4 regions of the Streptomyces sp. NPDC057137 genome follow, and region 1 is predicted to be linked to each of the others. Evidence: riboswitches for the same ligand, from Rfam matches in the RefSeq annotation. Region 1 holds a riboswitch; each other region holds the start of a gene.
The links. A riboswitch is a leader RNA that binds a small molecule or an ion and turns the genes downstream of it on or off. The one in region 1 is predicted to bind cyclic di-AMP.
Positions count from the first base shown of each region.

Region 2: it holds a riboswitch for cyclic di-AMP, as region 1 does, so the genes downstream of both, ACFT9I_RS34955 (M23 family metallopeptidase) here and ACFT9I_RS27320 (C40 family peptidase) in region 1, are expected to answer to the same signal.
Region 3: it holds a riboswitch for cyclic di-AMP, as region 1 does, so the genes downstream of both, ACFT9I_RS18195 (NlpC/P60 family protein) here and ACFT9I_RS27320 (C40 family peptidase) in region 1, are expected to answer to the same signal.
Region 4: it holds a riboswitch for cyclic di-AMP, as region 1 does, so the genes downstream of both, ACFT9I_RS11315 (transglycosylase SLT domain-containing protein) here and ACFT9I_RS27320 (C40 family peptidase) in region 1, are expected to answer to the same signal.

Region 1 is NZ_JBHUUW010000041.1:57,711-61,340, reverse strand. Features, by position in the region: gene ACFT9I_RS27330 (ATP-dependent Clp protease proteolytic subunit) at 1-228, shown strand, start outside; gene ACFT9I_RS27325 (hypothetical protein) at 236-544, shown strand; cyclic di-AMP (ydaO/yuaA leader) riboswitch at 954-1,125, shown strand; gene ACFT9I_RS27320 (C40 family peptidase) at 1,129-1,599, shown strand; gene ACFT9I_RS27315 (ATP-binding protein) at 1,634-2,068, opposite strand; gene ACFT9I_RS27310 (8-amino-7-oxononanoate synthase) at 2,343-3,548, opposite strand.
Region 2 is NZ_JBHUUW010000075.1:15,120-18,749, forward strand. Features, by position in the region: gene ACFT9I_RS34950 (PP2C family protein-serine/threonine phosphatase) at 1-749, shown strand, start outside; cyclic di-AMP (ydaO/yuaA leader) riboswitch at 1,054-1,208, shown strand; gene ACFT9I_RS34955 (M23 family metallopeptidase) at 1,220-2,284, shown strand; gene ACFT9I_RS34960 (PrsW family intramembrane metalloprotease) at 2,303-3,565, opposite strand.
Region 3 is NZ_JBHUUW010000019.1:131,583-135,212, reverse strand. Features, by position in the region: gene ACFT9I_RS18195 (NlpC/P60 family protein) at 1-1,133, opposite strand, end outside; cyclic di-AMP (ydaO/yuaA leader) riboswitch at 1,132-1,294, opposite strand; gene ACFT9I_RS18190 (ATP-dependent DNA helicase) at 1,509-3,630, shown strand, end outside.
Region 4 is NZ_JBHUUW010000010.1:65,274-68,903, reverse strand. Features, by position in the region: gene ACFT9I_RS11320 (hypothetical protein) at 1-1,031, shown strand, start outside; gene ACFT9I_RS11315 (transglycosylase SLT domain-containing protein) at 1,176-1,925, opposite strand; cyclic di-AMP (ydaO/yuaA leader) riboswitch at 1,930-2,122, opposite strand; gene ACFT9I_RS11310 (right-handed parallel beta-helix repeat-containing protein) at 2,775-3,630, opposite strand, start outside.

The DNA of each region.
Region 1 (3,630 bases):
CTGCGCGGCCAGCCGTCCGATCTCGCCATCCACGCCGAGGAGTTGCTGCGGCTGCGTGCCCTGATGGCCCGGACGCTGGTGCGGCACACCGGTCAGAGCGTCGAGCGGATCGACGCCGACATCGACCGGGACACGATCTTCGACGCGACGGGCGCCATGGAGTACGGCCTGGTGGACCAGGTCGCGCAGGACCGCAGGGCGTCCCTCGGCTTCAACTCCCCCCGGTGAACGGCCGATGCTGCCGCCGGAACTGCCGCCGCTGCCCGCACTGACCCGCGCCGAGGGCGACTTCGTGGACAGCTACCTCCGGGTCGTCGACCTGCTGGGCCGGATCAACCCGTCGCGGGCCGACGACACGTACAGCGCGCTGCGGGCCGCGCAGGCGCTGGTGGCCGGTGCGGCCGAACTGCGCGACGCGCTGACGCTGATGCACGCGCGGGGCGAGACGGAGCTGCACACCCCGACCCTGGACCGTACGCTGCGGGTGCTCGACGGGGAGCGCAGGGCCGGGCGTGTCACCATGCCTCCCGAACCGCCGACTTGAAGCGGCGCGAGGTGACGCGAGGTGACGTGAGGTGTCCCGCACACGGCACCGGGCCGCGCTACGGCCCGGCGGCGCGCCCTCCCGCGCCGACACGTCCGTTCCGACGCGCCCGTAAGGCATTTGGCTGCCCGTTCGGCGTATCGACCCGCCCGTCGCGCGCGGGCCGGCAACTTGCGACGGGCGATCGGCCGTCCGGCCGTAACGCATCGCTACGTCGCAGGTACAGCGCGTGAGCAGTCATATGAACCGTTCACTGAATCGGCCGCACCAACCCAAATGGGTCATACGTGATGAGAGTCACATAAGGCCGTTTCAACTCGGAATCGCGCTGAGGCCGCGTCAAGATCCGTGGGACGACAAGCCCCCGCCACCTCGGCGGGGCGGTCCGGGTGGACGCCGAGTCCTGCCGCCGCTCCGGATGCCTGGTCGACACGAGTGGATCGGCAGGAGTGGAGGACCCGAGCAGTTCGGGGCGGCCCGACCATGGACCGCTCCTCGGGGTGAAGCCGCACACGCGGCCGGGCATCTTCGCCAGTCCGAACCCGACAGGTCATCCTTCACAGGCGGCTGACGAAGGGTTGCGCATGTTCGCGCAGACGCATGTCCCGTCGCTGCTCTCCCGGGCCGGTACCGCTTCGGCCCTCCTCGCCGCCGTGGGCGGCACCATGCTGGCGCCCGGCGCCGTGTCGGAGGCCCACGCCCAACCGGTCGCCGCCAAGGCGCTGGATGTGGCCGCTTCCAAGAAGGGCGCGCCGTACAAGTACGGGGCGTCGGGTCCACACCGGTTCGACTGTTCGGGCCTGACGCTCTTCTCGTACAAGAAGGCCGGCAAGAAGCTCCCACGTACCGCTCAGCAGCAGTACAACCGGACGCGCCACATCGCGGCCTCCAGCCGCAAACAGGGCGATCTGGTGTTCTTCCACTCCGGCAGCAGCGTCTACCACGTCGGGATCTACGCCGGCGGCGGCAAGATGTGGCACTCGCCGAAGAGCGGCCAGGTGGTGCGGCTCCAGCGCATCTGGTCCAAGAGCGTCTGGTACGGCCGGGTCGGCTGACGCCCGGCGGTCCCGCGGCCGCTCGGCCCCGGCCCTACTCGACCTGGGTCCGGGCCGTCCAGGGCAGGGTGATCCAGACCGTCTTGCCGCCGTCCGCCGTGGGTGTGACGGACAGTCGGCCGCCGTACTCGGTGGTCAGCGCCCGGATGATGACCATGCCGCGGCCGTTGTCCTGCTGGACCGCGGCCGGCAGCCGCTTCGGCCACCGCGGGTGGCTGTCGGTGACTCCGACGCGCAGTTCCTCGTCGCGTTCCAGGGTGAGGTCGACCGTGAAGGTCGGTGACCTGCCGAAAGTGTGCTGTACGGCGTTGGTCGCGAGCTCCGAGATGATCAGGCGAACCGTTTCGGCGGTGTCCTCGTCACCCGGCAAACCCCATTCGGCGAGAACACGTGCGACGTATCTGCGTGCCTCCGGTACCGAGGCCGGATCGCTCGGCAGGGTGACGGATGCTTCCTGATGGTCTGCCATGGCGACGCTGTCCCTTTCCCACCGGGACGCAGACCGACCTATGGCTGATGCCCGCGAGTACGTCCCCGGATTGCGCTTCGCGCCACACTGCCACCAACGACACCCGGCGCATGGGCGATCCGCCGGGATATGGCCCCCTCTGTCGCTCTAAGCGGTGAACCCTGCTACGCGAGACCGTATTTGAGCGGGCTCAAGTTTCCGGTCCCGGCGACCGACAGGCGAGGCCACGCCCGGGAATGCGCGCGGGGATGTGCGCAGGGGGTTCGCGAGGTGCTCAACCGGCCGGTGACACGGCCCCGGCGGGCGCGGTCGCGACGATCGTCGCCAGTGCCGCCCCGACCTGAACGTCCGTCAGGTCGGCGCGGGCCGTGAGCCTGATCCGGGAGATCCCGTCCGGCACCGACGGCGGCCGGAAGCAGCCCACCACCAGCCCCGCCGCCCGGCAGTCGGCGGCCCACCGCACGGCCGCGCCCGGGGACGGCGCCCGGACGGAGACGACGGCCGCGTCGGGGCGTACGGCGGTCAACCCCGCCCCGGTCAGCCCCAGATGCAGCGCGTGCGCCACCGCGCGCGCCCGGACCGCCAGCGACGGGTCCCCGCGCAGCAGCCGCAGGCTCGCCAGCGCGGCGCCGGCGGCGGCCGGGGCGAGGCCGGTGTCGAAGATGAACGACCGCGCCGTGTTGACGAGTTGGTCGATGACCCGGGCCGGACCGAGGACCGCGCCGCCCTGGCTGCCCAGCGACTTGGAGAGCGTGACGGTGGCGACCGTACCCGGGTCGCCGGCCAGACCCGCCGCGTGCACGCCGCCACGGCCGCCGTCGCCGAGCACACCGAGACCGTGCGCGTCGTCCACGAGCAGGGCGGCGCCTCGCGTACGGCACACCTCGCCCAGCCGTGCGAGCGGCGCCGCGTCGCCGTCCACCGAGAAGACCGAGTCGCTGACCGCCAGGGCCCGTACGCCCGTGTGTGCTTCGAGCGTCTTGTCCACGGCCTCCGGGTCCGCATGCGGTACGACCACGGTCTCGGCGCGCGAGAGCCGGCAACCGTCCACGATGGAGGCGTGGTTGGCGGCGTCCGACACGAGGAGTGAGCCGCGCGCGGTGAGCGCGGTGAGGGCGGCGAGGTTCGCTGCGTACCCGGACGACAGGACGAGCGCGGCCTCGAAACCGCAGAAGTCGGCCAGTTCACGCTCCAGTTCGGCGTGCAGGGCGGTGCTTCCGGTGACCAGCCGCGAGCCGGTGGCGCCCGCGCCCCAGCGGCGCGCGGCCTCCGCCGCCGCGCCCGTCGTCACCGGGTGGTGCGTGAGGCCCAGGTAGTCGTTGCTCGCGAGATCCAGCAGCGCCGAGTCGGCGGGGCGGGGCCGTAGCGTACGGACGAGACCGGACCGTTCGCGGTGGCGCGCCTCGTCGTCGATCCAGCCGAACGGGTCCGGCGGCGTCGACGGTGACGGCGTGCTCGGCACGGGCGGCTCGGTTGGCACGGCTCGGGTCCTTTTGTAGGCAGCCCACAGACCCTAACTGCCGACGGACGCGCTCCGGGTGTGGTCATACACACACCTGAAT
Region 2 (3,630 bases), on a different contig from region 1:
TGCCGACGCCCGCCGCCCGGATCGGCGGGCTCCATGTCGCCGCGCGCTACGAGGCGGCGGAGGAGGGGGCGTTCATCGGCGGTGACCTGTTCGCCGTCCAGGACACGGAGTACGGGGTACGGCTGGTGGTCGGCGACGTACGCGGCAAGGGCATGGGCGCCGTCGAGACCGTGGCCGTCGTCATCGGCGCCTTCCGTGAGGCCGCCGAGCAGGAGCGGTCGCTCGAAGGGGTCGCGCAGCGGCTGGAGCGGGCGCTGGCGCGCGAAGGCACCCGGCGGGACGGGATCGACCTGTTCGAGGGTTTCACCACCGCCGTACTGGCCGAGATCCCGCACGTCGAGGGCATGGTGCGCGTGGTCAACCGGGGGCACCCGGAGCCGCTGCTGCTCGCCCCCGACGGCGGGCTGACCGTGCTGGCCCCCGCCGATCCGGCGCTGCCGCTCGGGATGGGCGAGCTGGGGACCTGGCCGGACCGCGCGGACGAGGTCCCGTACGAGTCCGGGGCGACGCTGCTCCTCTACACCGACGGGCTCACCGAGGCGCGCAACACTGCGGGTGTCTTCTACAACCCGCGCGAACGGCTCGCGGGACGGATCTTCCCCGGCCCCGACGAGCTGCTCGACGCGATCGTCGGGGACGTACGGCTGCACACCGGCGGCGGCAGTACGGACGACATGGCGCTGCTGGCCGTCAGCCGGCCCACCCCGCGACAGCCGGAGCGGCGCCGGACGATGCCCGTCGTGCCGTGACTCGATCGCGTCGTGACCCGTCATGGCCGGACGGGACACGGCGTGCCGTGCGCCGTCATCTCGCCCGCCACGCTGCGTAGTTGAGGCGCACCACTCCGCATAACATTTGACGCACCGTCAGTTCGAGTGTGTGATCGCACACGGCCCGAAGGGCGATCAACTCGCCCGATTCCACCCGCTTGTGTCCCGGTTGGTCCAGGCCGCGTCCGCTAACGATCACCCGGAACAGCTTGGAATAAGCCCCGGTCGTCTATTAACGTTCGATAACGCAGCGCGGTTGTCCCAGCCGTCGAAGAGACGGCACCGTGCGCACGCGCCGAATTCCGCAAGGAAACCGGGGAACCACCAATTGGGGTGAATCGGGCGTCTCTTGCTGCCTCGTGCGGCGAAGAACGCTCGTAGGAGACCTTCCTGCTCCGAACCCGTCAGCTAACCCGGTAGGCGAGAAGGAAGGAAAGGAGAGCGCCCCAGTGGCGTCCAACAGGCCTGCCCCCGAAGCCTCAGCCCCGGTCCATTTCGGTCCCGGGAGCCGGTTCGCCGGTACCGATCGCGCCGACGACGAGGCGAACAGGGGCTGGGAGGAGTGGAATCCCACCGCGGACTCCATCCGTCCCGTACGCGGCAAACACCGTGTCGCCAAGCAGCGCAACGCTCTCGCCCGCAGCTCCACCGTCCTCGGAGTAGGCGTCATCGCCGCGGTCGGCGCGGGAGGCATAGCCTCCGCGCAGGACAAGCCGGCGGTCTCGATATCACTTCCCGACGCGCTCTCGGACAGTTTCCCCGACGCCAAGTCTCTTCCCGGTGTCGGGTCTTTCATGTCCGACGGCGACGACAAGAGTGACGAGACACCCTCTCCGCTCACCACGGCCGGCCTCACCGCGGCGGACGCCCAGCAGGGCACCACCGACTCCGGCGAGGCGCTGCGCGCCCGCATCCTCCAGCAGGCGGAGCAGCAGCAGGCCGAGGCCGACGCCGCCCAGAAGGCGAGCGCCGAGAAGGCCGCCGCCGAGAAGGCCGCGGCCGAGGCGAAGAAGCAGCAGACCGACGCCAAGGAGAAGGCCGCCGAGGAGAAGCGCAAGGCGAAGGAGGCGGCCGAGCGCAAGGCCGAGAAGGAGCGCCTGGAGAAGCTGGCAGCCAGCTTCTCGCTTCCCACCTCCTCGTACACGCTCACCTCTACGTACGGCCAGAGCGGCTCCATGTGGTCCTCCGGCCAGCACACCGGCCTGGACTTCGCCGCCCCCACGGGCACGCCCGCCAAGGCCGTCCACAGCGCGACCGTCAAGTCGGCCGGCTGGTCGGGGTCGTACGGCTACCGCGTGGTGCTGGAGCTCGATGACGGTACGGAGATCTGGTACGCCCACCTGTCCTCGATGACCGTCGCCGCCGGCCAGAAGGTCACCACCGGCGAGACCGTCGGACGCGTGGGAGCCACCGGCAACGTCACCGGTCCGCACCTGCACCTTGAGGTGCACACCGCGGGCGGCAGCGGGATCGACCCGCTGAGCTGGCTCCGCAGCAAGGGACTCACTCCTTAAAAGAACAGGTCGAGCCTCCTAGCTCCGATACGGGTTGTAGCCGCCGTAGTCGATGTACGGCGGCGGAGTCCACACCCGCCCCGTCGCCCGCGCCGCGTACGCCAGCGCGGGCGACGCCATTTCCCGGCGCTGCCACATGTGGTGCAGCAGCTCCTGCTCGCGCTCGGCGAAGTCCGGGTCCGCCGCGCCGCGTCCCGCCCGGTGGCGCAGGAACGCGAGGGCGGTCGCGAACGCCTGGTACTCGCGGACCGTGCGGGCCGCCGCAGGCCCGTACGTACGGCCCGCGACATCGCGCGCCGTCGAGCGCGCCCGCATCGAGGACAGCGCGAGCGGTTCGGTCTCGCCGAGCCAGCCGGCCGCCGCGTACGCGGGCAACTCGGCCGAGACCGTGCGCAGTTCGCGCTGCCGGCTCCATATCGCCAGCCAGGTGAGCAGGGCGAAGGCGGGGACCATGAAGGCCGCGTACACCGCGTAGAAGCCGTACGGGCCGAACAGTGACGAGGAGCCGTTCCACAGCGCGTGCGTGCCCATGGCGAGCGTGAGGCCGAGCACCGGCAGCAGCCAACGGCGCACGCGCTGGCGGCGCGTGGCGAGGGCGGCGACGCCGAAGCCGATGCCTGTCAGGACCGTGAACAGCGGATGGGCGAACGGCGACATCACGACCCGTACGAAGAAGGTCGCCGCGGTCACGGACGCGAGGCCCGAGTTGCCGATCTGCTGGTCCTCGCCGAAGGCGTTGCCGAGATAGAGGATGTTCTCGGTGAAGGCGAAGCCGGTCGCGGTGAAGCCGGCGACGACGACCCCGTCCACGAGACCGGTGAACGACTTCCGCCGGAAGAGGAAGATCAGCAGGATCGCGGCGGCCTTCGCGCTCTCCTCGACGATCGGCGCCACCACCGTGGCCCCCAGGGACTCCGCGCCGGTGGGGTCGGCGGTGGCGGTGGCTATCCACTGGGTCGCGAAGGAGTTCGCCGTGATCGCCACGAGGGCGGCGGCGCAGGCGCCCCAGGCGAAGGCGAAGATCAGATTCCGCCAGGGCCCCGGCTCGACCCGGTCCAGCCAGCGGAAGGCCGCCATCAGCAGCGGCACGGGCAGGGTCGCCAGACCGAGGCCGACGAGAAAGCCCTGCGTGCCGGTCTGTTCCCGGACGAGCGACAGGATCAGCAGACCGCAGATGGCGAGCAGGATGATCACCGCGCCCGCGCGCACCGCCGGGTGCCGCCAGAACGAGCGGTGCGGCCGGTAGCGCCAGCGGGCCCGCTCCGGCACGGCGGCCCACATGTCACCGAGCTGCTGTTGCTGCTCGAACGCGGGGATCGCCGGGTGCGGGTACGGGTGCGGGTTCG
Region 3 (3,630 bases), on a different contig from region 1:
ATCGACTCCTCGCGGACGTTCGCGCCCGGCTTCGGGGCGTGGATCATCTTGCCGTCGCCCTTGTATATGCCGACGTGGCTGATGTCGTCGTAGAAGAACACCAGGTCGCCGGGGAGCAGGTCCGCCGTGGCGACGCGCTTGCCGACCTTCACCTGGTCCCAGGTCGTACGCGGCAGCTGCACGCCCGCCGCCTTCCAGGCCGCGGCCGTCAGCCCCGAGCAGTCGTAACTGCTGGGGCCGGTGGCGCCCCACACGTACGGCTTGCCGATCTGGTCGCGGGCGAAGGCGAGGACCTTCTCGGCCTTGGCCGCGTACGTACCGTCCGTGGTCCCCGAGCCCGTGCCGGTGTCCGTGCCCGTGCCGCCGCCGGTCGCGGGCGGCTGCTCCTTCTCCCGCGCCTCCTCCTGGCGCTTGCGCTCCGCGGCCTCCTCCTTGGCCTTCGCCTCGGCCTTGCGGCGCGCCTCCTGTTCCTTCTTCAGCTCCAGCGCGGCGAGCCGCGCCTTCTCCTCGGCCGTCAGCTCCGACAGCAGCGACCGCGCCGCCGCGAGCTTGTTCTGGACCTTCTGCTTGCCCGCCTTGAGCGAGTCCTGCGACTCCGTGAGCGTCTCCAGGCTCTTCGTCGCCTTGGCGCGCTGCTTGGCCGCGGACCGCTGCTCCTTCTGGAAGTCCTCGACGGCCTCCTGCTGGCGGTCGGTCAGCCGGTCCATCAGCTGGGTCTGTTCGAAGTACGACTCCGGGCTGTCGGCGAACATCAGGGCTGCCGTGGGACCGACCGCGCCCGCGCGGTACTGCGCCGCCGCATACGTACCGAGGGAGCGCCGCGCCTCGTTCACGTTGTCGGCGCTCTTGGCCACGTCGTCCAGGACCCGCTCGACCGACTTGCGCTGGGTGTCGGTCGCTTCCTTCGCCTTGTTGTACTGCTGCGTCGCCGTACCGGCCTGCCGGTACAGGTCGTCGACCTTCTTCTGCACCTCTTCGACCGAGGGCTTGGGCTCGGTGGGCGCGGCGGTGGCGCTCTGCGTCGAGAGCAGCGTGACCGAGGCGAGCGCGGCCGTCGTGAAACCGACGGCCGGTGTGTTCGCGCGCACCCCGGTGCGGGTGCGCGATTTGCGATGCGACGCCAAGGTCGGCATCTCCTTCCGTGGACCGCCTACCGGGTTAGCTGTCGGGTTCGGGCGGAACGGAAGGCTGCCCTACGGGCCTGGGAGTACGGCCCGATTCACCCCGGTCGAACATGGTGGGTCCCCGGTTCCGAACTCCCTTCGGGGAAGCCCGGATTCGGCGCAGGCCGCCCGCTTGGCGCTGATCGCCGATGGAGTACGGACCGCCTCGGCGAGCACGCTAGCCAATCTGTGGTGCCGCTGTGAAGGTTGATGGCCGATATGCCCGATACATTTTCGTGACCTTTCGCATAAACGGTCGTGGGCACTTCCGAAAACGGTCGCCCGGACCCCCGCGAGGCCATGTGGCGGTTGGCTGTCAGTGCGGCACCCTAGACTCAGGAAGCGATGAGCAGCCTCTTTGACGACAGCTTCCTGGCGGACCTCCAGCCCTCGGCCGAGGAGCCCCCGCCGCCGCCCGAGGACACCGCGCCGGAGCAGGTGCCCGACGATCTCTTCGGAGGGAAGTTCGACGTGCCCCCGCCCCGGGATCCGTACCACCGCGACGGTGCGCCGCGCACGGTCGTGGACCCGGCGGCGCTGCTCGAAGGGCTGAACGACGAGCAGCGCGCCGCCGTCGTACACACCGGATCGCCGCTGCTCATCGTGGCCGGCGCCGGCTCGGGCAAGACCCGGGTGCTGACCCATCGGATCGCGCATCTGCTGGGGACCCGCAGTGTGCACCCGGGCGAAATACTGGCGATCACGTTCACCAACAAGGCCGCGGGCGAGATGAAGGAGCGCGTCGAGCAGCTCGTCGGACCGCGCGCGAACGCCATGTGGGTGATGACGTTCCACAGCGCCTGCGTGCGAATCCTGCGCCGCGAGTCGAAGCGGCTCGGCTTCACGTCCTCGTTCTCGATCTACGACGCGGCCGACTCCAAGCGGCTCATGGCCCTGGTCTGCCGCGATCTGGACCTCGACCCCAAGCGGCACCCCCCGAAGTCGTTCAGCGCCAAGATCTCGAATCTGAAGAACGAGCTGATCGACGAGGAGACCTTCGCCGGTCAGGCCACGGACCCCTTCGAGAAGACGCTGGCCGAGGCGTACCGGATGTACCAGGCGAGGCTGCGCGAGGCCAACGCCCTGGACTTCGACGACATCATCATGACGACGGTCCATCTGCTCCAGGCGTTCCCGGACGTCGCCGAGCACTACCGCCGCCGCTTCCGCCACGTCCTGGTGGACGAGTACCAGGACACCAACCACGCGCAGTACACCCTGGTGCGCGAGCTGGTCGGTCCCTCCGGCGAGGGGCACGACCCGGCCGAGCTGTGCGTCGTCGGTGACGCCGACCAGTCCATCTACGCGTTCCGGGGCGCCACGATCCGTAACATCCTCCAGTTCGAGGAGGACTATCCGAACGCCACGACGATCCTGCTGGAGCAGAACTACCGCTCCACGCAGACGATCCTCAGCGCGGCCAACGCGGTCATCGAGCGCAACGAGAGCCGGCGTCCCAAGAACCTCTGGACGAACGCGGGAGCGGGCGCCCAGATCATCGGGTACGTGGCCGACACCGAGCACGACGAGGCGCAGTTCGTCGCCGACGAGATCGACCGCATGACGGACGCGTCGGAGGCCAAGGCGGGCGACGTCGCCGTCTTCTACCGGACGAACGCGCAGTCACGTGTCTTCGAAGAGATCTTCATCCGCGTCGGCCTGCCCTACAAGGTCGTCGGCGGCGTGCGCTTCTACGAGCGCAAGGAGGTCCGCGACGTGCTGGCCTATCTGCGGGTGCTCGCCAATCCGGAGGACAGCGTCCCGCTGCGCCGGATTCTGAACGTGCCCAAGCGCGGTATCGGCGACCGCGCCGAGGCGATGATCGACGCGCTCTCGGCGCGGGAGAAGATCTCCTTCGCGCAGGCGCTGCGCCGGGTGGACGAGGCGTACGGCATGGCGGCCCGCTCGTCGAACGCGGTGAAGCGCTTCAACACGCTGATGGAGGAGCTGCGTACGGTCGTCGAGTCCGGCGCCGGCCCGGCGACGGTCCTGGAGGCCGTGCTGGAACGGACCGGGTATCTGGCGGAGTTGCAGGCGTCGACCGACCCGCAGGACGAGACGCGGATCGAGAACTTGCAGGAACTGGCCGCCGTGGCGCTGGAGTTCGAGCAGGAGAGGGCTCAGGCGGCGGGGGCGGACGCGACAGCGGCCACGGACGCGACTGCCGACGCCGGTACGAGCGCGGACGCGGACGCCGGGGCCGACGCGGACGAGGCGGCTGCCGACGCGGACGCGCCCGCCGTGACCACGTCCGGCACTCTCGCCGAGTTCCTGGAGCGGGTCGCGCTCGTCGCCGACTCCGACCAGATCCCCGACGAGGACGAGGACGGCTCCGGTGTCATCACGCTGATGACGCTGCACACGGCGAAGGGCCTGGAGTTCCCCGTCGTCTTCCTGACGGGCATGGAGGACGGCGTCTTCCCGCACATGCGGGCGCTGGGCCAGGCCAAGGAGTTGGAGGAGGAGC
Region 4 (3,630 bases), on a different contig from region 1:
AGCTGGTGCCCCAACTGGTCGCGGTGACCGGCTCGCACGGCTACCCGGACGAGGCGCTGCGCACCCTGATGGCCGCGAACTATCGCGCGTTCCGCAACCGCCGCTCGCTGCTCCTGCTCAATCTCGCGCGGCAGGTGCGGGTCGAGGAACTGCCGTGGGTACGGGCGGTGGAGCACCGCGTCGACAAGGCGAGCCAGGAGCCGACGCTCACCGCGCTGCGCCAACTCGGCGAGCTGGCCGTGCAGGCGTTTCCCGGCACGCTCCTGCCCAACCCACTGGTGCGCGAGTTCGGCGTACTGGGCAGGCAGGCCGAACTCGGCGCGCCGTTCGTCGAGGAGTTGGCGTCGGACATCTTCATGGGCACTTTCACGCCCAAGTATCTGACGGCCGCGCGGATCGCGGCCGAGCTTCTCCGTGGCACGTTGTACGAGCGCTACTACGGCATCGACTACGCGGCGGTCCGCAATCTCGCGATCACCGAGGTGGGTGAGGCGCTGACCTCCACGTACGGAGCGCGTACGCACGCGTCTCCCGGGTTCGCGAGGCTGTGCGCCGAGCGGGCCGGCGAGGTCCGGGGCGGATCCTGGTCGGTGGCCGCGAACGGCAAGATCATCGAGCAGGCTCAGATCCTCACCACCCACAACCTGGCCACCCTCGTCAGCCGGGTCGGTATCGCCCCCGAGCCCGGCTGGGAGGATCTGGCGGGCCGCTGCTTCACCGTCGTGTGCCGCTTGACGGCGCGGATACACGGCAACCCGCGGCCGCTGTCCACCATCAAGGACGTGGCGTACGCGTGGCGCCAGATGATGTTCCAACTGTCGCTCTGCGATCCCGCCGCACAGGCGCGGGTGATCGCCCTGCTGGACGAGGAGGCGGCCGGTCATCCCGGCCATGTCGCGGCCCGGCTCGCCCCGGCGCTGACCGGCCTGCGCCAGGTCGCGGCGGGCGGCACGGCGGACTCGGGCGGCGGACGCCGTCTCCTGGGCTGGACCACGGAAGCTCACTGGCTCCGCCGGGAGCCCCCGAGCTGATCGAACGGGGCTGGCCAGCAGGAGCCCGGCGTCGCCCGCCCGGCCGGGCAACGGCCGATCGCCGGGCGGGCCGCGGGTGCGGTCCGGCCGGCGATCGGCGGACAGACGCGGCTCGGGAGCCGCGCGACGTGGTGGTCGGGTCTGTCAGTAGGGGCCGTTGACGTTGTCGATCGAGCCGTAGCGGTCGGCCGCGTAGTTGCACGCCGCGGTGATGTTGGCGACCGGGTCGTAGCTGTCGGTCGACGTGCCGGGCACGTGGTACGCCTCGAACGTCGGGTCGATGACCTGGAGCAGGCCCTTCGACGGTATGCCGGCCGCGGCGTTGGAGTCCCAGTTGTTGATGGCCTGGGGGTTGCCTGCGGACTCGCGCATGATGTTGCGGTGGATGCCGTCGTACGAGCCGGGGATACCGTTCTGCGCCATGACGTCCAGCGCCTCCCGGATCCAGCCGTCGAGGTCGTTGGTGTAGGACTTGGCGGCGGTCTGGACGGCTTCGGCGGGCTTGGCCGTCGAGGCGTTCTCGGTCGAGGCGGTCGGGGCGGCCGCCGCCTTGGGCGCACCGGAGAGCTTCAGCTTGAGGCCGGGGCGGATGAGCGACGGGTTGTCGCCGATGGCGTCGCGGTTGGTCTTGTAGAGCGCCTTCCAGCCGCCGCTCACGGAGCGGGCGTCCGCGATCTTGGCGAGGGACTCGCCCTTCACGACGGTGTGGGTCACCTTCTGGGCGGCGGTGACGGCCGACGGGGCCGCCGTGACGTGCTGCGGGGCGGGCGCGGCGCCGGCCGTGGTGGCGGTCAGCAGGGGCAGGGCGAGTGCGGCACCGCCCGTGCCGACGGCGATGAGCCGGTGGGCGAGCGGGATGGTGCGGGAACGGCGGTGCTTACCCTGTGCGGGCATGACGAGGTCCTCTCCGTCGCCTGCGAGGTGAGCTGTCGGGTTCGGGCGGGAGATGCCCGGCCGCGCTGTGGGCGCGGCTTCACCCCAAGCCGGTCCGGTGTACCGGATCGGCGACTTACCTGGGTCCCCCGCTCCTGCCGTACGTGAATGGTTGGATGCGGTTTCCGGACAGCGGCAGGATTCGGCGTTCTGCCCGGAATGACGAGAACGTAAGCGAGAACGTCCGGGCTGAACAAGTCCTGAATTCACAGCGCCAGGTCATTCGCGGATCGGGCGGCGATCAATTCGAATTCCCACGCGGCGGTTCAGGTCTCAACTTTCCTTTCCAGCGCGGGAGGTGGGCGGGCGGGCGGAACACGCGGCCCGTCGACCCTGTGACACACATCACGGGCTTTCCATGCAACCACGCAATCACAACACCGCCCAGAAACGGACAAGTTAGGCGTGGAATACCCATAACGACCAGACCCGCAAAGCGGACAAATGATTCCTTTCCGCGACCGGGAGGCGAGTGGAGCCAAGTGGAGGTGAGCGGCCCGCGCCTGGGTGAATCCACCGTCGGCGGCATACCAACAGCCTTTGTTCACTCCTGAATTCGAAACCGGCCCTTCGCCATGCGAATGCGGCGGCGCCCTCCGGCGGAGGGTTCGGGGGGTGGGTCGGCCGACGTCGGCAGCGGATGCGCACCAAGGGGGTTCTCTTCGGCACATGGCGTCATGGCGCGACTACAGGGAGTCCGGTCAACGACTCGGCGCCTCCCGTCGCTCCCCTCACAGAGCGGCACGGAAGGCGCCGAGCGGGCTCACGCCCCGAGGATTTGTCTGGAAAGTACCCTTTTGTAGGCCGATTCTAGTTGGCGGCCTGCTTCGTGCCGGGGCCGCCGGTGATCACGAAGCTCGATCCCGGCTCGATGAGGACATCGCCCTCGGCCGAGTTCGAGATGGTCACGTTCGTGAGCGTCGCGTTGCCTCGGGCGCCGCCCATCGCCAGGATGCCGGAGCCGTTGTTGGACTTGTCGATCGTGACGTTGCTGATCTCGACGTCGGGTACGTTGCCGCCGCCGTTCTTGAACTGAATGCCGTCATAGGTGGAGTCGGAGATCTCGGTGTCCCTGATCTTGACTCCGGTGATGTCCCGGCTCGCCGGGAAGATGGTGATCGCGCCGAACTCCTGGTCCTCGTTCCAGAAGGCGCCACCCGTGCGGTGGAGCGCGTTTCCGGTGAGCAGGGTCTCGCCCGAGAAAGGCAGGGGGTCATGGTCGGTCGCCAGCATGATGCCGGGATAGTTGGCGGTGTCGGCGATCAGGTTGTTCTGTACCTTGTTGCCGTAACCGCCGTATATCGCGACGCCGTTCGCCCGCCAGGGCAGCTGAATGGTGTTGTTGGTGAACGAGTTGTCGTGCGCGATGTCCACCGCCGGGTCCTTGACGTACCGGTTGGCCCAGACGGCGAGCGAATCGTCACCCGTGGTGCGGAATGACGAATTGTCGACCAGCGAATTCCGCGTGCCGTTGGTGAAGTTGATGCCGTCGGCGTACGTGTTGCGAATCCGCATTCCGCTGAATTCGAGGCCGTCGGCGGGGCCCCAGAGCGCCTGGATGTTGTCGTAGTCGCGGCCGACCCAGACACCCACGTTGGCGTGCTCGATCCACACGTTGGAGATCTTGGTGTTCTGACCGAAGCGGCCGTTGAGGCCCACTCCGCCC